2 regions of the Allobosea sp. NPDC055594 genome follow, and region 2 is predicted to be linked to the other one. Evidence: predicted binding sites of a transcription regulator. Region 2 holds the regulator's gene; the other holds the start of a gene.
The links. Region 2 encodes PhoB, which activates phosphate uptake and scavenging genes when phosphate is short. Its sites were predicted from a motif close to TGTCATNNANCTGTCAT; they were not measured.
Positions count from the first base shown of each region.

Region 1: the regulator PhoB is predicted to act here: its motif matches at 4,540-4,556, upstream of olsB (l-ornithine N(alpha)-acyltransferase).

Region 1 covers NZ_JBSHIO010000011.1:100,490-112,130, forward strand. Annotated here, with positions in the region: gene ACWGRX_RS20550 (undecaprenyl-diphosphate phosphatase) at 1-571, opposite strand, end outside; gene ACWGRX_RS20555 (glutathione S-transferase family protein) at 815-1,507, shown strand; gene queG (tRNA epoxyqueuosine(34) reductase QueG) at 1,405-2,643, shown strand; gene ACWGRX_RS20565 (SDR family oxidoreductase) at 2,640-3,506, shown strand; gene olsB (l-ornithine N(alpha)-acyltransferase) at 3,514-4,377, opposite strand; gene ACWGRX_RS20575 (ATP-binding protein) at 4,634-6,724, opposite strand; gene ACWGRX_RS20580 (YifB family Mg chelatase-like AAA ATPase) at 6,854-8,392, opposite strand; gene ACWGRX_RS20585 (TRAP transporter permease) at 8,467-10,632, opposite strand; gene ACWGRX_RS20590 (TAXI family TRAP transporter solute-binding subunit) at 10,816-11,641, opposite strand, start outside.
Region 2 covers NZ_JBSHIO010000004.1:340,518-352,158, reverse strand. Annotated here, with positions in the region: gene ACWGRX_RS11195 (ABC-F family ATP-binding cassette domain-containing protein) at 249-1,772, shown strand; gene ACWGRX_RS11190 (lysylphosphatidylglycerol synthase domain-containing protein) at 1,998-2,945, shown strand; gene ACWGRX_RS11185 (ATP-binding protein) at 3,060-4,109, shown strand; gene pstS (phosphate ABC transporter substrate-binding protein PstS) at 4,218-5,243, shown strand; gene pstC (phosphate ABC transporter permease subunit PstC) at 5,321-6,289, shown strand; gene pstA (phosphate ABC transporter permease PstA) at 6,304-7,194, shown strand; gene pstB (phosphate ABC transporter ATP-binding protein PstB) at 7,219-8,025, shown strand; gene phoU (phosphate signaling complex protein PhoU) at 8,064-8,786, shown strand; gene phoB (phosphate regulon transcriptional regulator PhoB) at 8,816-9,514, shown strand; gene ACWGRX_RS11150 (YnfA family protein) at 9,562-9,909, opposite strand; gene ACWGRX_RS11145 (NUDIX hydrolase) at 9,906-10,346, opposite strand; gene ACWGRX_RS11140 (GcrA family cell cycle regulator) at 10,417-10,971, opposite strand; gene ACWGRX_RS11135 (aspartate aminotransferase family protein) at 11,512-11,641, shown strand, end outside.

The sequences.
Region 1 (11,641 bases), on a different contig from region 2:
GCATGGCCAGGAAGAAGGAGAACTCGGCCGCGGCACGCTTGTCGGCGCCGAGCAGCATGGCGCCGACGATGGTCGAGCCCGAGCGCGAGACGCCCGGGATCATGGCGAGGCACTGGATCAGGCCGATCTTGAAATACATCGTCAGCGGGAAAGCCGTGGCGTCGTGGTGCTTCACCTCGAGTTCCATTTCGTCGACGACGAGCAGGACCAGCCCGCCGGCGATCAGGGTGGTGCAGACCAGGAAGGGGTTGAACAGCACGCCCTTGATGAAGCCATGGGCGAGCGCGCCGATCACCGCCGCCGGCAGGAAGGCGACGAGCACGCCGATGACGAAGCGGCGCGCCGCCGGGTCGGTGCGCAGGCGCCGGGCGATGTCGAGCAGCCGATGGAAATAGACCAGCAGGATCGCCAGGATCGCGCCGAGCTGGACCAGGATCTCGAAGGATTTACCCTTGGATTCGAAGCCGAGGAAATGGCCGAGCAGCAAGAGATGCCCGGTCGAGGAGACCGGTAGAAATTCGGTCAGCCCCTCGACGACGCCGAGAATGGCGGCCACCAACAGGTCACTCATCGGAAGGTCCTTCTCAGCCGGCAGGCGCGACGCAACCAAGCGGCGCCGCGGGCGTTAAAGCTATGGCGCAGGCTCTTTGCGAATTGGTTACCAATTGGCGAAGGAAACGCGCCGAATCCGCCGCATGCCCGATAGCCGGGTTGTTAGCCACCGCAGCCGAGCCTATACGGATTTTGCCTCCGCAAGGCCCGCGACCGCGCTTCAGGCCGCATTTCCAGCCCAATTCTCCGTTTCAAGCGACCGATGGCAACCCTTCACCATTATCCGCTCTGCCCGCATTCGCGCTTCGTCCGGCTGGTGCTGGGCGAATTCGGCCTCGACGCCGCGATGGTCGAGGAGCGGATATGGGAGCGCCGCCGCGAATTCCTCGAGCTCAATCCGGCCGGGACGACACCGGTGCTGCGCGAGGATAGCAGGCTCGTCATCCCCGGCCCCGGACCCATCGCCGAATATCTCGACGAGACGCGCGGCCTGGCCCTCGGCGAGCGCCGGCTGCTGCCGGAGGGCCCCGGCGAGCGCATCGAGGTGCGCCGGCTGCTCGACTGGTTCAACATCAAGTTCAACGAGGAAATCACCGCGCCGCTCGTGCTGGAAAAGGTGATGAAGCGCTTCATGAGCCGCGACGAAGGCGGCGGCCCGCCAGAAATGAGCGCGATCCGTGCCGCCCGCGGCAATGTCCGCTATCATCTGCGCTATATCGCCTGGCTGACGGCGAAGCGGAACTGGCTCGCGGGCCCGGTTCTGAGCTATGCCGATCTCGCCGCCGCGGCGCATCTCTCCTGCGTCGACTATCTCGGCGACGTGCCCTGGGAAGAGGACGAGGCCGCCCGCGCATGGTACGCCATGATCAAGTCCAGACCGAGCTTCCGGCCGCTGCTCAGCGACCGGATTCCGGGCATGGCGCCGTCGGCCCATTACGACGATCTGGACTTCTGAGCGGCGAGAAGCTCAAGAAAGTCGTGCTGGCCCGGGCGGAAAGCGAAGGCTTCTCTGCCGTGCGCGTCGCCTCGGTCGATTCGATCCCGCAGGCGCCGGCGCGCCTCGCCGGCTGGCTCGACGCCGGCAATCATGGCGACATGGCCTGGATGACCGAGCGCACCGCCGAACGCGCCGCGCCGGGCGTGCTCTGGCCCGAGGCCCGCTCCGTCGTGATGCTCGGCATGAGCTATGCGGGCGAAGGCGACCCGCTGGCGGTTCTGGGGCAGCGCGACCGCGGCGCGATCTCGCTCTATGCCCGAAGGCGCGACTATCACGACGTCATCAAGGGCAAGCTGAAGAGCGTCGCCGGCGTGCTGGCAGCGCGCGGCGAGGTCGACGTCAAGGTCTTCGTCGACACCGCACCGGTGATGGAGAAGCCGTTGGCACAGGCCGCCGGACTCGGCTGGCAGGGCAAGCACACCGTGCTGGTCTCGCGCACCCACGGCTCCTGGCTCTTTCTCGGGGCAATCTACACCACCGCCGAACTGCCGCCTGACGCGCCCGAGCACGACCATTGCGGCTCCTGCACGCGCTGTCTCGACATCTGCCCGACCGCCGCCTTCCCCGCCCCCTACCAGCTCGATGCGCGGCGCTGCATCGCCTATCTGACGATCGAGCATCAGGGCCATATCGGCACCGAATTCCGCGAAGGCATCGGCAACCGCATCTTCGGCTGCGACGACTGCCTCGCCGTCTGCCCCTGGAACAAGTTCGCGCAGGCGGCAAAGGAAACCCGCCTCGCGCTCAAACAGGAGCTCGAGGCCCTGCCGCTCGCCGAGCTCGCGGCGCTCGACGACGCCGCCTTCCGCAAGCTCTTCGCCGGCACGCCGATGAAGCGCACCGGCCGCGACCGCTTCATCCGCAATGTGCTGATCGCGATCGGCAACAGCGGCGAGCCGACTCTCGCTGCAAGCGCGGAAGCGCTGCTCGACGATCCCTCACCCCTGGTGCGGGCGATGGCGGCCTGGGCGCTGCTGCGGCTCGTCCCGGCGCGGGCAGCGGCACTCGCGCCGGCCAGGCTTGCCTGCGAGCCCGATGCCGACGTCAGGGCCGAATGGACGCATCCCGATCTCGGAAAGCTGGAACCCGCATGAAGCTCGTCATCCTCGGTCTCGGCTATTCCGCCGGTTTCTTCGCGCGCGCCGCGCTGGCACAGGGCTGGGAGGTCACCGGCACGGTGCGTTCGGCCGAGAAGGCCGCGAGCCTGAGTCGGGACGGCCTGCGCACGCTCGTCTTCGGCGGCTTCGCCGTGTCATCGCCGCTGGCCGCCGCGCTGGCGGAAGCCGATGCCCTGCTCGTCTCGGTCCAGCCCGACGAAGACGGTGATCCGGTGCTGCGGACGCTGGCCGACAAGCTCGCAGCCGTCCCCAATCTGCGCTGGATCGGCTATCTCTCGACGATCGGCATCTATGGCGATCATGGCGGCGCCTGGATCGACGAGACTGCCGAGGCACGTCCGACCAACCGGCGCTCGCGCCAGCGCCTCGAAATCGAGCGCGATTGGCTCGCGCTCGGCGAGCGCAGCGGTAAACCGGTGCAGATCTTCCGCCTCTCCGGCATTTACGGGCCGGGCCGCAACGCCATCACCAAATTGCGCGCCGGCACCGCCAACCGGCTGATCAAGCCCGGCCAGGTCTTCAACCGCATCCATGTCGACGACATCGCCGGCGTGCTGCTGGCCTCGCTGGGCAAGCCGCAGCCTGGTGCGGTCTACAATGTCACCGATGACGAGCCGGCGCCGCCGCAGGACGTGATCAGCTTCGCCGCCGAACTCGTCGGGCTGGCGCCACCGCCGGAAACGCCCTTCGACGCAAGCAAGCTCTCGCCGATGGCGGCGAGCTTCTACAGCGAGAACAAGCGGGTCTCGAACGCCCTGGTGAAACGCGAGCTCGGCTACGCCTTCCGCTATCCGGACTACCGGCAGGCGCTGCGCGACCTCGCCGCGAGCGGCGAATAGCGCAGGCTCAGGCGGCGTAGCGCTCGCCCTCGCCACCGAGATAGTCGAGATAGCGCTGGTCGATCGCGGTAACCGGCACGATCACCAGCACATCGGTCGTGCCGAACTGCCGGTCGATCACGGCCCCGGCGCCGAAGCGGGCGCCGAGGCGCAGATAGCCCTTCACCAGCGGCGGCAGGCTCTTCAGCGCCGCCTTGGCGTCGATCATGCCGGCCGGCAGCCGGTCCATGGCGACATGGCGCTCCGGCTTGGCGGTGACGCGCCATTCACCCTGCGCCGTGGCGTGGTGGTGCAGGAAGGAGAGCGGCAGCGCCAACAGGTCCGGCTCCGTACCGTCGAAGCTGGCGCAACCGAACATCGCATCGATGCGGTGATGGCGGACATAGGCCCAGATGCCGTGCCAGAGCAGCTCGACCGTCTTCTTGGTGCGATAGGGCTTGAGCACGCAGGAGCGGCCGAGCTCGAGGAAGCGCAGCTCGGGATGGCGCGCGATCATCGGCTCGATGTCGAATTCCGACTGGCTGTAGAAGCCGCCGAGCCGCCAGGCGGCCTGCTCGCGCATCAGCCGGTAGGTGCCGACGACCTTGGGCTTGATGCCACCGAAGCGGCCGCGCGCAGCGTGGTCGATGACCAGGAGATGGTCGCAGGAAGCATCGAACCGGTCGGCATCGCGCCGGAACATCCGCGAGACGACATCGGGCTTGGCCGACATCTCCTGATAGAAGACGCGGTAGCGCAGGCGCTGCGCCCGCCAGATCTCGCGCGGGCCACGGGCCAGACGAACCTCGAGCGAGCCGGAGCGCCCGAGCGTTCCGGACAGCGCGTCGGGCCCCGGATAGGCGAAGACGCCGCGCGGCCCGGCGCCGACCATCAGCCCGAAGGGCGAGAAGCGCGGGCGCTGCGACAAGGCTCCCAGCTTCTGCTTTGCCGGCTGTCTGAGACCTAGGAGAACGTCGAACGCCATTTGCGGTCTTATCCCTGTGAGGCCTCGGCCAGGCGCATGACACCACTGCGCCGAACGTCTTACGGGATCGCGACAGAACTACGACAGAGATATGACCAAGAGATAGCCGATCGGCCGCGCGATGGCGAGCCCCTTCAGGCATGGCGATCCGCGGCGGACAGCCTCAGGCGGAGCGCGCGGCGGTCTTTGCCGCGCCGGCAAGCCTTTCCACCCAGACCCGCAAGGCATCGCGCGAAAGCGGCTTAGCCAGGCAATCATCCATCCCGCCTGCGAGCGCCGCGCGCCGATCCTCCTGCGAGGTGTTCGCGGTCACGGCCAGAAGCGGCAGACGCGCGGCACCACGCGCCTGCTCTTCCGCTCGAATGCGCCGCGCCACGGCGATGCCGTCGAGCTCCGGCATGCGGATATCCAGCAAGGCGAGGGCAAAGGCGGGCCGCTGCCCGGCCAGCGCCGCCTCGACCAGGCGAACCGCCTCGCCGCCATCGCGCGCCCAGACCGGCACGCAACCGAGGCGCTCCAGCGTCCGCGTCGCCAGCAGGGCATTGATCTCGTTGTCCTCGGCCACCAGCACGTGCAGGCCGGCCCCGACCGCCGGCGGCGGCGCAGCACTCTCCACCTCGGCGGAAACGGCCGGGTGCCTGTCTCCCTCAAAGCGTTGCTGCAGCGAGCGCCCGCGCACCGGCTTGACCAGGAAGCCGGTGAAGCCGGCTGCGAAGGGAGAGCCATAGCCGCGCCGCTCGGCCGGCGAGAGCATGATGACGATCTCGGAGACACCGGCCTGCCGGGCCGCCGCCGCCAGACCTTCGACATCGCCACCCGGCAGCGCCCGGTCGACGAGCAGCGCCGTCAGCGAACCCGCCTCCCGCAGGCAGGCGAGCGCCGCCTGCCGATCGGCGGCCAGCAACACCTCGGCGCCGCGGCGCCGTGCCTGCTCGGCGAGATGGCCGGCACTGAAAGGCGTGCCGCTGGCGATCAGCAGGCGCTTGCCCGACCAGTCGAGTCCCGGGTCGGCAGCCGCCGCTCCGGCAGCGGCCCGAAGCGGCAGGCGAAGCCGGAAGATGGCGCCCTGCCCTGCCGGGCTTTCGACGGAGATCGTCCCGCCCATCGCCAGCGCGAGTCGACGTGCGATCGCAAGGCCGAGACCGGTCCCGCCGGAAGTCGACATGTTCGGGGTCTCGACCTGCTCGAACTCCTCGAAAATGCTCTCCAGGCGCTCGGCCGGGATGCCCGGCCCGGTATCGGCGACCGCGACGAGGATCGCCTCGCCGTCACGCTCCGCCCGGATGCCGACGCCGCCCCGTTCGGTGAACTTCACGGCATTGCCGATCAGATTCAGCAGGATCTGGCGCAGGCGCTCGGCATCGCCGCGGATGAGCGCCGGCAGGTCGGCGGCGAGCAGCGCCGAGACCTCGATGCCCTTGGCCTGGGCGCGCGGCGCCATCAGTTCGGTGACGTCCTCGACCAGCAGGGCAAGATCGAAGGGTTCGTCGACGAGTTCGAGCTTGCCGGCCTCGACCTTGGCGAAGTCGAGGATGCCGTCGACCAGGCCGAGCAGCGCCTCGCCCGAGGTCCGCAGGGCGCGCACATAGGTCGCCTGCTCCGGGTCGAGCCTTGTGTCGCCAAGGAGATCGGCCATGCCGAGAATGCCGTTGAGCGGCGTACGGAACTCATGGCTGACGGTTGCGAGGAAGCGCGATTTGGCGGCGCTGGCTTCCTCCGCCCGGCTGCGCGCCTCCTCCAGCGCGCGCTCGCCCGCCATGCGGGCGCTGATGTCACGACCGACCCGCTGCAGCACGGCCTGACCGACCACGACAGGCACGACCGTCTCGACCCAGGCGATCCAGCGCTCGCCGTCGGCGGTCTCGATGCATTCGTCGAAGACGCGGGCGCCGTCGGCCAGCGCCTGAACCGGCCGCGTGACCCGGACCTGCGGCATGCGCAGGCTGCCGACGACCTGCCCTTCGGCAAGACCGAGCAAGGCCGCATAGGCGCCGTTGGCATAGACGATCCGCCCCTCGCTGCGGCGGACAATGAGATCACCCTGCGCCTCGATCAGACTGCGGTAGCGCTCCTCGCTGTCGGCGAGTTCCCAGAGCCGGTCGTTCAGGCGCTCGACATCGCCGGCGATCGAAGTCGCCTGCCGCAGGACGCGGCCGCGCTCGCGCAGCAGCCAGAACGTCGCCAGGCCGCAAAGCGCGGCGAGCAGCGAGGTCGCGATCGCAATGAGGACAGGCGGGGAAGGCCAGAGCTCCATGGTCCTGTCATAGCACGCCGAGATTGAGGAAAGGTTCGCAGCACTGCGGCCATGGCGTCGTGATTTGAATGATCTTGTTAACCTCCCGGCATGGATCTGCGGGCCTCCTCCGGCAGGAACGCCCCGAACCTACGCCGCCTGCGCTGCCTGATCGATGCGCGAGCGATAGGATAGCGCCTCGGCGAGATGGATGCGCCCGAGCTGCTCCTCGCCGTCGAGATCGGCGAGCGTGCGTGCCACCTTGAGCACGCGATGATAGCCGCGCGCGGTCAGCCGCATCGCCTCGGCCGCATTGCGCAACAGGGCAAGCCCGGCTGCATCCGGGCGGGCGACCTCGTCGAGCGCCGATGAGGGGCAGCCGGCATTGGTCGTGACGCCGGCGAGACCAAGCCGCTCGAAACGCGCGACCTGCCGCGCTCGCGCCTGCGCGACCCGCCGCGCCACCTCGACAGAACCTTCCGCCGCCGCTGGCAGGATCAGATCGGAGGCGGTGACCGGCGGCACGTCGATGGTGATGTCGATCCGATCGAGCATCGGGCCGGAGATGCCGGCCTGGTATTGCGCCATGCAGCGCTCGTTCGGCTGGCGCCGGCAGGCATAGCCGGGCTCCGTCGCCCTGCCGCAGCGACAGGGATTCATCGCCGCGACCAGCTGGAAGCGCGCCGGGTAGACGGCCCGGTGATTGGCCCGCGAGATCAGCACCTCGCCGGTCTCCATGGGCTGGCGCAGCGCGTCGAGCGCCTGCGGCTGGAACTCCGGCAATTCGTCGAGAAAGAGCACGCCATGATGGGCGAGCGAAACTTCACCCGGCGTCGCCTTGATGCCGCCGCCGACCAGCGCCGCCATCGAGGCCGAATGATGCGGCGCCCGAAACGGCCGCCGGTCGGTCAGCGCCCCGTCGGCCAGCTGTCCGGCGACGGAGAGCACCATCGAGAGCTCAAGCAGTTCGCGCGGGTTGAGCGGCGGCAGGATCGAGGGCAGTCGGCTCGCCAGCATCGACTTGCCGGCTCCGGGTGGGCCGTTCATCAGCAGATTGTGCCCGCCGGCAGCGGCGATCTCGAGCACGCGCTTGGCGCTTTCCTGGCCCTTGATCTCGGCGAGATCCGGCAGCGGACCGCTCTGACGCGCGACGGAAGGCTGTGGCCGCGCCATCACCTGCGTGCCCTTGAAATGATTGGCGAGCTGGATCAGCGAGCGCGGCGCGAGGATGTCGAGATCCTGCGCCGCCCAGGCCGCCTCCGCCCCCGAGGCTGCCGGACAGATCAGGCCCTGGCCGCGGGCATCGGCGGCGATCGCCGCCGGCAGCACGCCCGCGACCGGGCTGATCGAGCCATCGAGGGCGAGCTCGCCGAGTACCGTGTAGCCGGCGAGCGCGTCGGCCGGGATGGCGCCGATCGCCGCCATGACGCCGAGCGCGATCGGCAGATCGTAATGGCTGCCTTCCTTGGGCAGGTCGGCCGGAGCGAGATTCACCGTGATGCGCTTGGCCGGCAGCGCAAGGCCGGAGGCGATCAGGGCGGCGCGAACGCGCTCCTTGCTCTCGCCCACCGCCTTGTCGGGCAGGCCGACCAGGATGAAGGCGACGCCGCCAGGCGTGACCTGGACCTGAACGTCGACGGCGCGCGCCTCGATGCCCTCGAACGCCACCGTCGCGACCCGCGTCACCATTTCGCGCCACCCCAGTTCCCGCACCGTGAAGCTAGTGGAATCGCGTCAAGGTTGCAAGAACATACCGGGAACTATCAAGCTGGAGCGACCGCCGCCCTGCGCGCCAGCAGCTGCCGCAGCAGCACTGGCGCGGCGATGGCGAGACCGGCGCCGACGCTCATCGGCGTCGCCAGGATCATCGGCAAGGCGGCGAGCGCGAGGAGCCAGCGCTCCCATATCGCCAATGGCGCCAGAAGCCAGCCGGCGAAGGCGGCCGAAAGCAGCGTGATGCTGGCGAAGCAGGAGGCGGTCGAGCCGATCAGCTCCGTCCAGGTGAAGCCCGGCGCCATGATCAGCATGGAGGGCGAGAACACGAAGACGAAGGGCACCAGCACCTTGCCGAGCGCCAACCGGAAGGCGGTATTGCCGGTCTTGAACGGATCGGCGCCGGCCATGCTCGCGCCGGCATAGGCGGCGATCGCGACCGGCGGCGTCACATCGGCGAGCACCCCGTAATAGAACACGAAGAAATGCGCCACGAGCGGGTTGACGCCGAGCATGCCGAGCGCCGGCGCCGCCACCGTCACCATGATGATGTAGTTCGCCGTGGTCGGCACGCCGCAGCCGAGCAGGATGCAGACCACGCCGGTCAGCAGCAGCGTGAAGAACAGAGTCGCGCTCTTTATGTCGAAGGGCAGGAACGGCACCAAGCCGAGCAAGCCATTGGCCCATTGATCGGCCAGCGAGGTGACGATCCAGGAGATCTTGAAGCCGACGCCGGTCAGCGTGACCACGCCAACGATGATGCCGACGGTCGCCGCCGCCGCGCCGACGCCGATGGCGTATTTGGCACCGAGCACGAAGGCGTCGACCATGTCGTTGACGCGTCTGCGGCCTTCTTCCGAGCGCAGCAGCACGCCATGGAACATGACGGCGAAGGCAGCCAGGGTCAGGCCAAGATTGACGCCGGGCACGCGCAGGAACTCGGTCGGCGCCGCCACGCCGATCGCCAGGGCGAAGACGAGCGCGGCACCGGCGCGGTAATGCGCGAGGCCGACCAGCATGCAGCCGGTGATGCCCCAGAAGGCGGCGAGATAGGGGGTGTAGCCGGTGAAGAGCACGACGATCAGGCCGAAGAGCGGCGCCAGCGTCGGCCAGTCGCGGGCGAAGACCTCCCGCAGATTCGGCGCCTCGGCATCGGTCATGCCGCGCATGCCATTGCGCTTGGCCTCGAAATGCACCTGCATCAGCACGCCGAAGAAGTGCATGCAGGCGGGAATGATCGCCGCGATGACGATCGTCGCATAGGGCAGGTTGAGGAACTCGACCATCAGGAAGGCGGCCGCGCCCATGATCGGCGGGGTGATCTGCCCACCCGTCGCCGCAGTCGATTCGACCGCGGCCGCGAAGTGCCGCTGATAGCCGAGCCGGATCATCATCGGGATGGTCAGCGAGCCGACCGTGACGGTGTTGGCGACCGAGGAGCCCGAGATCATGCCGAACAGGGCCGAGCCGAAGATCGAGACCTTGGCCGGCCCGCCGGCGAAACGCCCTGCCACCGCCGCCGCGACGCCGAGGAAGAGCCGGCCGAGCCCAACCCGCGTCGCCAGCACGCCGAACAGCACGAAATGGAAGACATAGGTCGCGACGACGCCGAGCGCGACGCCATAGACGCCCTGGCTGGTCAAATAGAGATGGTTGACGAGGTTCGACCAGGTCGCGCCCGGATGCAGGAAGATGCCCGGGAACCAAGTCCCGAAGATCGCATAGACGATGGCGAAGAGCGCGATCAGCGGCAGGCCCCAGCCGATCGCCCGGCGCGTCGCTTCGATCATCAGGATGATGGTGATCGAACCCATGACGACGTCGAGCGTCGAGGGATTGCCGACCCGGAACACCAGGTCCTCGAAGACATAGGGCACATAGAGGCTGGCGAAGGCGACCGCGACGGCAAAGAGCCAGTCATAAATCGGCACGCCGCCGGGACGCAGCATGGTCGAAGGGTGAACCGTGCCGGCGTCGCTCTTGCGCCCGGAGAAGACGAGGAAGATCAGGCCGAGCACGAAAGCGAGATGGATGCCGCGATGCGTCGTCTCGCGCATCAGACCGAAGCCCGCCGTGTAGTAGTGGAAGGCCGAGAGCGCGAGCAGCAACGCGCCGATCAGCAGCGCGGTGCCGTGAGGCACCTTGCGGAACTGCATTTCGGGATCGAGCTCTTCCTCGAGCTTGGCGAGTTCGGCAGCGGAGGGCTGGGTCGTCATCTCTCGTCCTCGGCGTCGCGTCCGGCGGCGGAGCCTGCCAGGTCGGTCTGGAAAAAGCCTCGCCGCCGCAGCGCGGCGAAAGCGCCTCCGGGACCGCCCGGCAGGCAAAAGCGCCTGCCGCTCGATCCCGGAGCATCCTTCGGCCGCGCGCGATGGCGGCGTTGCTGGTCTGGCTAGGCGCGCTTACTTCAGCAGCCCGGCTTCCTTGTAGAACTTCTCGGCACCCGGATGCAGCGGCACGCCCTGCAGGCCGGAAAGCGCAGTCGCCTTCTGGATCGCCTTGCCCTTGGCGTGGCCGGCGTCGAGCGCGGCGCGGGTCTTGTCGCTCCAGAGCGCCTTGGTCACGGCGTAGACCGTGTCGGGCGAGATCTTGGCCGAGGTCATCCAGTGGGCGCCGACCGCGACGGTCTTGACCGCGCCGACATCCTTGTAGGTGCCGGCCGGAATCTCGTCCGCGGCGAAGAAGGGCGATTCCTTGGCGAGCTTCTCGGCGGGAGCGCCGGTGATCGGCAGGATGTCGATGCCCGAGCCGGTCGAGGCCAGCTCGGAGATCGCCGCGGCCGGGTAGCCGCCGGTGAAGAAGAACGCGTCGACCGAGCCGTCCTTCATCTTCTCGGCCGCCTGGTTGGGCTTGAGATATTCGGCCGTGATGTCCTTCTCTGTGACCCCGAAGGCGGCGAGGATCGCCTTGGCGTTGAGCAGCGTGCCGGAGCCCGGCTCGTCGAGCGAGACCTTCTTGCCCTTGAGGTCGGCGACACCCTTCACATTCGCCGCCTTGCGCACGACGAGATGGACGCTCTCCGGATAGAGATTGGCGATCGAACGCAGATCTGCGACCTTCGGCTTGCCCTCATAGACACCGGTACCGGAATAGGCCCAGAAGGCGACGTCGGCCTGGACGAAGCCGGATTCGGCCGCGCCACCGACGATGGCGTTGACGTTGGCGACCGAGCCATTGCTCGCGACCGCCGTCGAGACCAGCTGCGGCGGCGCCGAGATCGCGTTCGCG
Region 2 (11,641 bases):
CATCGTCAGCGCGGCCCCGTTCAGGCCCTGCAAGGCTAGCTTGCAGGGCTGACCTCAGAGGCGATCCCTTTCGGTTCTCTTTTCGGTCTGCCCTTCGTGGTGGCGCAGCATCTGGCCTCATCGCCCGGATGTCCTGCGCCCTGTTCCACTCAATCGAGCCGACGCCGACCCGGCGTTTCGCATTCGAGGCATGGGCGCCGGGGCGCGCTCTGCCAAATGACGGCTCGGGCAGTCCAGAGACCTGAACCATGACCATGATCAATCTGCGGAAGCTCGGCGTCACGCTGGGCGCGCCGCTGTTCTCCGATCTCACGCTTGCGATCACACCCGGCGACCGGCTCGGCCTCGTCGCCGCTAATGGCCGGGGCAAGTCGACCCTGCTGCGCTGCCTTGCCGGCACGGCCGAGCCCGGCAGCGGCGAGATCACCCGCTCGCGCGGCCTTCGCATCGGCCATGTCGAGCAGGATATCCCGCTACGGCTCGCGGAATTGCCGTTCCGGGAGCTGGTGCTCGGTGCGCTGCCGGCCGAGCAGGCGCAGAGCGAGCACTGGCGCGTCGAAGTCGCGCTCGATTCCCTCGACGTGCCCGAAGCGCTGCGCCAGCGGCGGCTCGGAGAGCTGAGCGGCGGCTGGCAGCGGCTCGCCATGCTCTCCCGCGTCTCCGTCACCGAGCCGGATCTCCTGCTGCTCGACGAGCCGACCAACCATCTCGATCTCGGACGCATCGGCCAGCTCGAAAACTGGCTCGCCGCGCTGCCGCGCGACATGGCCGTGGTCGTCGCCAGCCATGACCGCGCCTTCCTCGACGCCGTCACCGACCGGACGCTGTTCCTACGCCAGGAGCGGTCGCAAGTATTCCCGCTGCCCTATTCGCGGGCGCGGATCGCCCTCGACGAGATCGACGCCGCCGATGCGCGCCGCTACGAGCGCGACATCAAGACCGTCCAGCAATTGCGGCGCCAGGCGGCCAAGCTCAACAATATCGGCATCAATTCCGGCAGCGACCTCCTGCTCAGCAAGACGAGGCAGCTCCGGCAGCGGGCCGAGACGCTGGAGGAGGCGGCGCGGCCGGCGCATCGCGAGCGCTCGGCCGGCGCGATCAGGCTCGCCCATGCCGGCACGCATGCGCGCGCCCTGCTGACGCTCGAGGACCTTCCGGTCGCGACGCCGGACGGAACCCTGCTGTTCAGGACCGGCAAGCGCTGGATCAACCCGGGCGACCGCATCGTGCTGCTCGGCGGCAACGGCGCCGGCAAAACCTGCCTGATCGGCCTGATCCAGGCGGCGATCGCCGGGCGGGAGATTGCCGGTGTGAGGGCGACGCCCTCGCTGGTCCCCGGCTTCGCCAGCCAGCAACTGAGCGAGTATCCCGATGGCGAGACGCCGCACCGGCTGATCAGCCGCCGCTTCGATGTCGGCGACCAGCCGGCGCGGAGCCTGCTCGCCGGCGCCGGCATTGCGATCGAGCTGCAGGAAAATCCGATCCGGGCGCTGTCGGGCGGCCAGAAGGCGCGCCTTGCCATGCTGGCGCTGCGCCTCGCCCGGCCGAACTTCTATCTGCTCGACGAGCCGACCAATCATCTCGACATCGAGGGCCAGGAGGCGCTCGAGGCCGAGCTCACCGCGCAGGACGCCAGCTGTCTCCTGGTCTCGCATGATCGCAGCTTCGTCCGGGCGGTCGGTAACCGCTTCTGGCAGATCGAGAACCGGCGCCTGCACGAGGTCGACGGGCCGGAGGCTTTCTTCGCGCGCGCCGCGGCCGGGCAGGGCTAGCCCGGCAGGCTGCGTCATTGTCACTGGACCGTCGCAAAGGGCGGTCCGGTGACCCTGCGCCGGCCACATGGTGCGCATTCGCCGCGCGGCGCGCGCTTGTGGTTCGCCGCCGAGGCGCTATCTCTCGGGTCCGGGCGGTTCCGCCCCGCAATCCGCATCGCCCGCCGAGACCTGGGCATCAACACGACAAGAGCCTGCATGTCTTTCGGCCCGCACGAGCCAGGTATGCCGCTGCGCAAGCGCAGCCGCTGGTGGTGGCTCGGCCCGCTCGCCAGCACGATCATCTTCGCGGCCTCGCTGGTGGTGCTCTATTTCATCGCCCGCGAGATCGAGCCCGGCGAGCTGGCCAAGGCCTTCGCCAATGCCAGCCTGCGGCAGCTCTCTCTGGCGCTCGCCTTCACCGCGCTGAGCTATCTCCTGCTCACCGGCTATGACGCGCTCGCCTTGCGCCGGCTCGGCCTCTCGATCCCCTATCGCACGACGGCGCTCGGCTCCTTCACCAGCTATTCGGTCTCCTTCACCCTCGGCTTCCCGATCGTTACCGGCGGCACGGTGCGCTACTGGGTCTATGCCGCCAAGGGCGTGCGCGCCTCGGAGGTCGCGAGCCTCACGGTGATCGCCGGCCTGACCTTCTGGCTCGGCCTCGGCATGATCTTCTGCGTCAGCCTGTTCTATGCGACGGAATCGGTCGCACAGCTGGCGCGAACCTCGCCCCTGGTGATCCAGGCGGTCGGCGCCGCCACCGGCCTCGGCATCCTCGGCTATCTCTTCTGGGTCGCGACCGACGAACGGACCTTGCGGGTGCGCGGCTGGAACCTGCCGCTGCCCGGCCTCGGCGTGACGCTGGGCCAGATGCTGCTCGGCGCCTGCGAGGTCTCGGCCGCCGCGGCCGTGCTCTTCGTGCTGCTGCCGGGCGGCTACAACCTCTCCTATGAGAGTTTCCTCGCCGCCTATATCTTCGCCTGCCTGATCGGCATCGCCAGCCATGCGCCGGGCGGGCTCGGCGTCTTCGAGGCGACGATGCTGATCGCGCTCAGCCGCATGCCCTTCGAGCAGGTGCTCGGAGCGCTGCTGCTGTTCCGGATCATCTACTACATCCTGCCCTTCATCCTGGCGCTGGTGCTGCTGGCGCTGAACGAGATGGGACGGCGGATCAGGCGCCACGAAATCTAGGGAAGGGCGCAGCATGCCGCAGGATCAGACGGGATCGCGCCTTGCGCGAGCGACCTTCGCAGCCGGCGCCCCGGCCCGGCACCTTGTCGTCCCGGCTCGCTGCGCGCGCTAGTCATGCACGAGCTGGTCGACCCCCGAGCCCCCGTCACTGCGGCGCTGATCGAGGCGACCGGCGTCGCCGTGATCCTGCTCGACGAGCAGGGCGCCATCCAGGCCCTGAGCCCGGCCGCCCGCTCGCTGATCGCCGGGCTGGAAAAGGGCAAGCAGCTCGCGCTGGTGATGCGCGACCCCGACCTGATCGACGCGATCGACCAGGTCTCGCGCCAGGGCGGCCGGCGGGCCATCGAGCTGATCGAAAGGGTGCCGATCGAGCGCACCTTCCGCATCCATATCGTCGCGCTTGCCGGCCCCGGTGTCCGAAGCGCCGTGCTGCTGACCTTCGAGGATCTGAGCGAGCAGCGCCTGACCGAGCGCATGCGCGTCGACTTCGTCGCCAATGCCAGCCATGAATTGCGCACGCCGCTCGCCTCCGTGCTCGGCTTCATCGAGACCCTGCAGGGGCCCGCCCGCAATGACGAGGCGGCCCGCGAGCGCTTCCTGCAGATCATGCGCCAGCAGGCCCTGCGCATGGCGCGGCTGGTCGACGACCTGCTCTCGCTCTCGCGCATCGAGCTCAAGGCGCATCTGGCGCCGCAGACCCCGGTGGATCTCGGCGAGATCGCGCGCACCATCCTCGACGCGCTCGTCCTGATGGCGCGCGAGCGAGACGTCTCCCTGAGGCTCGATCTGCCGCCGCGGCCGGTCGTGGTGGCAGGAGACCGCGACGAATTGCTGCGGCTGATGGAGAACCTCGTCGAGAACGCGATCAAATATGGCAAGCCCGGCGGCGAGGTCGTGATCAGGATCGAAGGCGGTGCCGAGGCCAGCTTCAGCGTGCGCGACGACGGGCCGGGCATCGCTGCCGAACATCTGCCGCGCCTGACCGAGCGCTTCTACCGCGTCGACAATGCCGCCAGCCGCGAGGCGGGCGGCACCGGGCTCGGCCTCGCCATCGTCAAGCACATCGTGCTGCGCCATCGCGGCAGGCTGACGATCGAGAGCGTCGTCGGCGAGGGCGCGACCTTCAAGGCGATCCTGCCGCTGCTGGCCGAGGCAGGCCGTTAACGAAATGTGACGGCTGCCGCTGCGGCTTGATGACGATCTGTCATCTGGCTGTCATATCGCGGGTGTTTTTGCGCGCCGCTAGACCTTGCGACCCAGAGAGGACATCTCATGCGCAAACTTCTCATTCTCGCGGCTGCGGCTGTCGGGTTCTCGGGCGCCGTCCAGGCCGCCGACATCACCGGCGCCGGCGCGACCTTCCCCTTCCCGATCTACGCCAAATGGGCTGAGGCCTATAAGAAGGAGACCAATATCGGTCTCAACTACCAGTCGATCGGCTCGGGTGGCGGCATCCGCCAGATCAAGGCCAAGACGGTCGCCTTCGGCGCCACCGACGCCCCGCTCAAGGGCGAGGACCTGGCCAAGGACGGTCTCGTCCAGTTCCCGACCGTGATGGGCGGCGTCGTCCCGGCGATCAACGTTCCCGGCATCGAGGCCGGCAAGCTGAAGCTGACCGGTCCGCTGATCGCCGAGATCTATCTCGGCACGATCAAGAAGTGGAACGATCCGAAGATCGCCGCTCTGAACCCCGGCCTGACCCTTCCCGAGGCCAATATCAGCCCGGTCTACCGCTCGGACGGCTCGGGCACGACCTTCGTCTTCACCGACTATCTCTCGCGCGTCTCGCCGGAGTGGAAGTCGAAGATCGGCACCAACACCGCCGTGCAGTGGCCGGTCGGCATCGGCGGCAAGGGCAATGAGGGCGTCTCCGCCTCGGTCAAGCAGGTCGCCAACTCGATCGGCTATGTCGAATACGCCTATGCCAAGCAGAACAAGCTCGCCCATGCGCTCGTCCAGAACGCCGACGGCAACTTCCCGGCCCCGGACGACAAGTCCTTCCAGGCCGCAGCGGCCAATGCCAACTGGAACGAGGCTCCCGGCTTCGGCATCTCGCTGAACAACCAGAAGGGCGCCCAGGCCTGGCCGATCACCTCCGCCACCTTCCTGCTGGTCCATGCCAAGCCGGAGAAGCCGGAAGAGACCCAGGCTGCGCTGAAATTCGTCGACTGGGCCTATAAGAACGGTGACCAGCTGGCGCTCGGTCTCGACTATGTGCCGCTGCCGGCGGGCGTCAAGGACCAGGTCCGCAACGCCTGGAAGGGCGTCACCGACCCGGCCGGCAAGCCGATCTTCTGATCGCCCTGCGACCACGTTAAAGGAAGGGGCCGGCTCCGGCCCCTTCGACCCGCCTGAAACCGACCGGAGTTCTTCGGATGGCCGCCGTGACTGACCAGATGGCATCGGGAATGCCCGCCGTTCGCCGGACCCCGAAAGGTACCTTCGACCTCGTCTTCCGCAATGCCAGCTTCCTGGCGGCGCTTTTCGTCCTGGTGCTGCTTGCCGGCATCATCGCGGCAATGGTCGCCGGCGGCTGGCCGGCCTTCCGCGAATTCGGGTTCGGCTTCCTGACCTCGAGCGTCTGGGACACCCAGAACGAGCAATACGGAGCCTTTCCGGCGATCGTCGGCACCTTGTCGACCGCGCTGATCGCCCTCGTCGTCGGCGTGCCGCTCTCGCTCGGCATCGCCGTCTTCCTGACCCAGCTCGCCCCGCCCTGGTTCAAGCGGCCGGTCTCGACCGCGATCGAGCTGCTCGCCGCCGTGCCCTCGATCATCTACGGCATGTGGGGGCTCTTCGTCTTCGTGCCGCTCTTTGCGGCCTATGTGCAGATCCCGCTCTCGAACATCGTCGAGGGCATGCCGATCGTCGGCACCATCCTCTATTCGCGCTCGCCCTCGGGCCTCGGCATCCTGACCGCCGGCATCATCCTGGCGTTCATGATCATCCCGTTCATCGCCTCGATCACCCGCGACATGCTCGAGCAGATCCCCTCGGTGCTGCGCGAGAGCGCCTATGGCATCGGGGCGACGACCTGGGAGGTCGTGCGCTACGTGCTCGTGCCGCAGGCCGGCGTCTCGATCATCGGCGCGGTCATGCTCGGCCTTGGCCGCGCCCTCGGCGAGACCATGGCGGTGACCTTCGTGGTCGGCAATGCCAACCGCCTCTCGGCCTCGGTGATGGATCCGGGCTCGACCATCGCCTCGCGCATCGCCAACGAGTTCAACGAGGCGCTCGGCCTGCAGCTGCACGCGCTGATCGCGCTCGGCTGCATCCTGTTCTTCGTCACCTTCGTTGTCCTGGTCATCGCGCGTATCCTCGTCGCGCGCGTCAAGTCCTTCTGAGGGAAGCGCAACCGATGAACCAGACGCCTCCTGCCGCCCCCGCGATGACCCCGGAAGTGCCCTGGGGCCGCGTCCGCCCGGCGCGCCGCAATGCCGACCGGCTGATGAAGATCATCGCCACGGCGTTCACCCTCGTCGCCATCACCGTGCTGTTCTGGATCCTCGGCATGCTGGTGGTGAAGGGCATCGGCGGGCTTTCGGCCGGCACCTTCACGCAGGTGACGCCCGGCCCCGGTTCCGAGGGCGGCGGCCTTGCCAACGCCATCGTCGGCTCGGCCGTGCTGACCTTCCTCGGCATCGCGCTGGCGACGCCGATCGGCGTGCTCGCCGGGACCTATCTCGCCGAGTATGGCCGGGGCTCGAAGCTCGCCAACCTGATCCGCTTCATCAACGACATCCTGCTCTCGGCGCCTTCGATCCTGATCGGCCTGTTCGTCTACGTCATCCTGGTCGAGCCCTTCCGCGGCTATTCCGGCTGGGCCGGCGGCGTCGCGCTCGGCATCATCGCGATCCCGGTGATCGTGCGCACCACCGAGGACATGCTGCGCCTCGTCCCGGCGCCGCTGCGCGAGGCCGGCTCTGCGCTCGGCGCCCCGCCTTCGGTGGTCATCACCGCGATCACCTGGCGGGCCGCGAAGTCCGGCATGGTCACCGGCATCCTGCTGGCGCTGGCGCGCATCGCCGGCGAGACGGCGCCGCTGCTCTTCACCGCGCTGAACAATAATTTCTGGTTCTCGCCGACCCTCGTCGGCGGCGTCTCCAACCTGCCGGTGACGATCTATCAGTTCGCCTCGGCCCCTTACGAGAACTGGCAGCAGCTCGCCTGGGCCGGTTCGCTGATCATCACCGTCTCGATCCTTTTGCTCTCGCTTATCGCCCGGCGCATCGTGCGCGGCGGCAAGTGAGCACCACGTCCGATCGGAAGGAACATGTCGATGCTCTCGACCCTGGAACTCAGCCCGCAGGTCCTCGACGCCCAGGCGCCGATCCGGATCGCGGTGAAGAACCTCGATTTCTACTATGGCGAGCACAAGGCGCTGAAGAACGTCAATCTCAGCTTCCGTGACCGCCACGTCACCGCGCTGATCGGCCCCTCCGGCTGCGGCAAGTCGACCCTGCTGCGCATCTTCAACCGGATCTACTCGCTCTATCCGGAGCAGCGCGCCACCGGCGAGGTCCTGCTCGACGGCCGCAACGTCATCTCCAACGATGTCGACGTCAACGAGCTGCGCTCGCGCATCGGCATGGTCTTCCAGAAGCCGACGCCCTTCCCGATGTCGATCTACGACAACGTCGCCTTCGGCATCCGCCTCTACGAGAAGCCGCCGAAATCGGAGCTCGACGACCGCGTCGAGGGCGCGCTGCGCCGCTCCGCCCTGTGGGACGAGGTCAAGGACAAGCTGAAGAGCTCCGGCATGGGGCTCTCCGGCGGCCAGCAGCAGCGCCTGTGCATCGCCCGCACCATCGCCCAGAAGCCCGAGGTGATCCTGTTCGACGAGCCGACCTCGGCCCTCGACCCGATCTCGACCGGCAAGATCGAGGACCTGCTGGAGCAGCTGAAGAGCGACTTCACCATCGTCATCGTCACCCACAACATGCAGCAGGCGGCGCGCGTCTCGCAGTACACCGCCTTCATGTATCTCGGCGAGGTCGTCGAGTTCGACGCGACCAACACTATCTTCATGAACCCCAACAAGAAGCAGACGCAGGACTACGTCACCGGCCGCTTCGGCTGAGCCCTGCCGTTCCGCTCGCCCTCGAAGGATTCGCCCCGATGTCCGACCATATCGTCCGCTCCTATGATGCCGACCTCGAAGGACTGCGCCGCAGCCTGGCCGAGATGGGCGGCATGTCCGAGCGCATGCTCGGCGACTCCACCGTGGCGCTGGTGCGCCGCGACACGGCGCTGGCCCAGAAGGTCATCACCGCCGACCAGCGGCTCGACAACCTCCAGCGCGATGTCGAGGAGAAGGCGGTGCTGACCATCGCCCGGCGCCAGCCGCTCGCCAACGACCTGCGCGAGCTGATCTCGGCGATCCGCATCGCCGCCGACATCGAGCGCGTCGGCGACCTCGCCAAGAACATCGCCAAGCGCGCGGTCGCGATCTCCGGCCAGTTCTCGCCGCCGCACCGCGCCGTGGTCGGGCTCGAGCATATGAGCCGCCTGGTCCAGGCGCAGCTCAAGGACGTGCTCGACGCCTATGCCGCCAGCAACGAGCAAAAGGCGATGGAGGTCTGGCGCCGCGACGACGAGATCGACGCGCTCTACACCTCGCTCTTCCGCGAGCTCCTGACCTATATGATGGAAGATCCGCGCAACATCACCTTCTGCACGCATCTTCTGTTCTGCGCCAAGAACGTCGAGCGCATCGGCGATCACACCACCAACATCGCCGAGACGATCCATTACCTGATCACCGGCCAGTCGGTGGAGGAGAGCCGGCCCAAGCTCGACACCACCAACATCCTGGTCGACCTGCCCGCGGCCAATGGCTGAGCGGATGGGCGCCTGAGCGGAGGCTCGACATGCCTGCACGCATCCTGATCGTCGAGGATGAGGAGCCGCTGACCCTGCTGCTCCGCTATAATCTCGAGGCCGAGGGCTTCGAGGTCGACACCGTCGCGCGCGGCGACGATGCCGAGCTGCATTTGCGCGACCATACCCCTGACCTCGTCCTGCTCGACTGGATGCTGCCCGGCCTTTCCGGCATCGAGCTCTGCCGGCGCCTGCGCGCCCGGCGCGACACGGAGCGGGTGCCGATCATCATGCTGACGGCGCGCGGCGAGGAGACCGAGCGGGTGCGCGGCCTCGCCACCGGCGCCGACGACTATGTGGTCAAGCCGTTCTCACTGCCCGAGCTGATCGCCCGCATCCAGGCGCTGCTGCGTCGGGTCAAGCCCGGCCATGTCGTCGGCATGCTGACCGCCGGCGATCTCGAGCTCGACCGGACGACGCGGCGGGTGCGCCGGGCAGGCGCCGAATTGCATCTCGGTCCGACCGAGTTCCGCCTGCTCGAATTCCTGATGCAGGCCCCGGGCCGGGTCTATTCGCGGGCCCAGCTGCTCGACGCCGTCTGGGGCCGCGACGTCTATATCGACGAGCGCACCGTTGACGTCCATGTCGGGCGCCTGCGCAAGGCGATCACCCCCGACGACGCCAAGGACCCGCTACGCACCGTGCGCGGCGCCGGCTACGCCTTCGACGAGACGTTCGCGCGAAGCTGAGCGCCAAGTCTGCCCTCATCCTTCGAGACGCAATCTGCGATCGCTCCTCAGGATGAGGGCTGGAGGTTCGACGCTCCGCGTGGCGCGGCGACGATCACCGCTGCGCCGGCGAGGCAAAGGGCTGCGCCCGTGAGGTCGAAACGGTCCGGCGGCACCTTCTCGACCAGCCACATCCAGCCCAGCGACGCGACGATGTAGACCCCGCCATAGGCGGCGAAGGCCCGGCCGGCGGCGGCGCTGTCGATCAGCGTCAAGAGCCAGGCGAAGAGCGCCAGCGCCAGAAGCCCCGGCAGCAGCCACCAGGCCGATTTGCCGAGCTTGAGCCAGGCCCAGAACGAGAAGCAGCCGGCGATCTCGGCCAGCGCGGCCCCCAGATAGATCGCGAAACTGGTCATGGCGCTGCGGCGAAGCTGGCCGCGAGCCGGGCGAAGACCGGACGGTAGGCTTCCGAGGCGAGCGGCGACAGCTCGCGGGCCTCGGCGAGGTCGAACCAGCGGATCTCGCTGTGCTCGTCATTGCTGATCCGGGCTTCGCCCACCCAGCCGGTCACCGCGAACAGATGCCACAGAGCCGGGGTGACGCCGTCGCTCTCGGTCGTCTCGATGGTGGTCAAGCGCGTGAAGCTGGTCGGCTCGATACCGATCTCCTCCTGCAATTCGCGTCTCAGTGCCTGCTCGATCGTCTCGTCGGGCTCGACATGCCCGCCGATCGTGTCCCAGCAGGACGGTCTGTTGCGGCGATGCGGGGCTCTCAGTCCGAGCAGGATGTCTCCGCCCCGGATCGTCAGGGCGCAGGCATATTCGACGGGCGCGGGACGTTCTGCGGTGCGCATCGGCGTCTCTCCACCAATGGAAAAGCCGGCCCGAGGGCCGGCTTCAATTCTTCTACACAGGGGTGCCGGGTCAGGCGCGCACCTTGCTGCGGTCGCGGCGCCGGTCGGCCGCCGGCTGGTAGGCGATGCGGGCATGATAGCCGCAATAGGGCATGCCGGTCAGCGAGCGGCCGCCGCAGAAGCGGAATTCCGGCGAGGTCGGGTCGCCCATCGGCCAGCGGCACATATATTCGCGCAGGTCCATGATGGTGACGCGCTCGGAGAACGGGATCACCACCTCCTCGGCCGGGGCCGCCGGGACGTGCTCCGCTTCCGGTTCCGCCTCGATCTCCGGGACGAATTGCGGGGCGAGCGCCGTGTTGCCGCGGGTCATGCCGCCGCTCGCGGCGGCAGGGCTCGCCATCGGATGGGCCGGCGGACGCGTCGTCGGCTTGCGCGGGCGCGGCGCGGCCGAGCCGGGATTCTTGGCGCGGCCCGAAAGGCCGAGGCGGTGGACCTTGCCGATGACAGCATTGCGGGTGACGCTGCCGAGTTCGCCGGCGATCTGGCTGGCGCTCAGTCCGTCATTCCAGAGCTTCTTGAGCAGTTCGACGCGTTCGTCGGTCCAGGCTCCAGCTTCGCTCATCGATTTCACCTGTCTTCGTCATGCCTCGCCATAGCCCGGCGACGCATAGGAAAAGATCATGGCGGAATCCGATATCGGCAGCGCCCGTCGAAGAACGGAAACCGCTACGCTCGGAACTGACGATACTGGAGACGCCGCACGAGATGTCGTATCTGACGAGGCCGACCATACAAGATGGCTTGACTCGGCCACAAGAGTCGCCGAATCGGAAATCGTCTTTTCCCCAGACAAAGCTTCGATCCCGCAGTCAGGTGAGTCTATTTGGCAACGCTGCGGCGCCCGGCCGGAATTGACAGTGCCGGACCGCTTTTGCATAGTCTTCTCAATGCGGCCGCCCTTGGGGCGGCGCTTATGTTTTGAGCGATCCGGACTTTCGAGCGATGCGGCTGACGGCGCGACGAGAAAACGGGAAAGGCCTGCGACGATAACGTCGCCGCGGGGTCGCATCGTGCTGGCAGATCGCCGCCGCGCCCCGAACCACCGCTTCACACTCCGGCGCCCAGCGCTTTCCGTTACGTTCCGTCGCGAGGACCTCGCTCCATGAGCTCCGCTTCCGTTTCCGCCAATGCCTCCGTTCTGCTGCCGACCTATGCGCGCGCACCCGTCGCCTTCGAGCGCGGCGAAGGTGCCTGGGCGATCACCGCCGATGGCCAGCGCTATCTCGATTTCG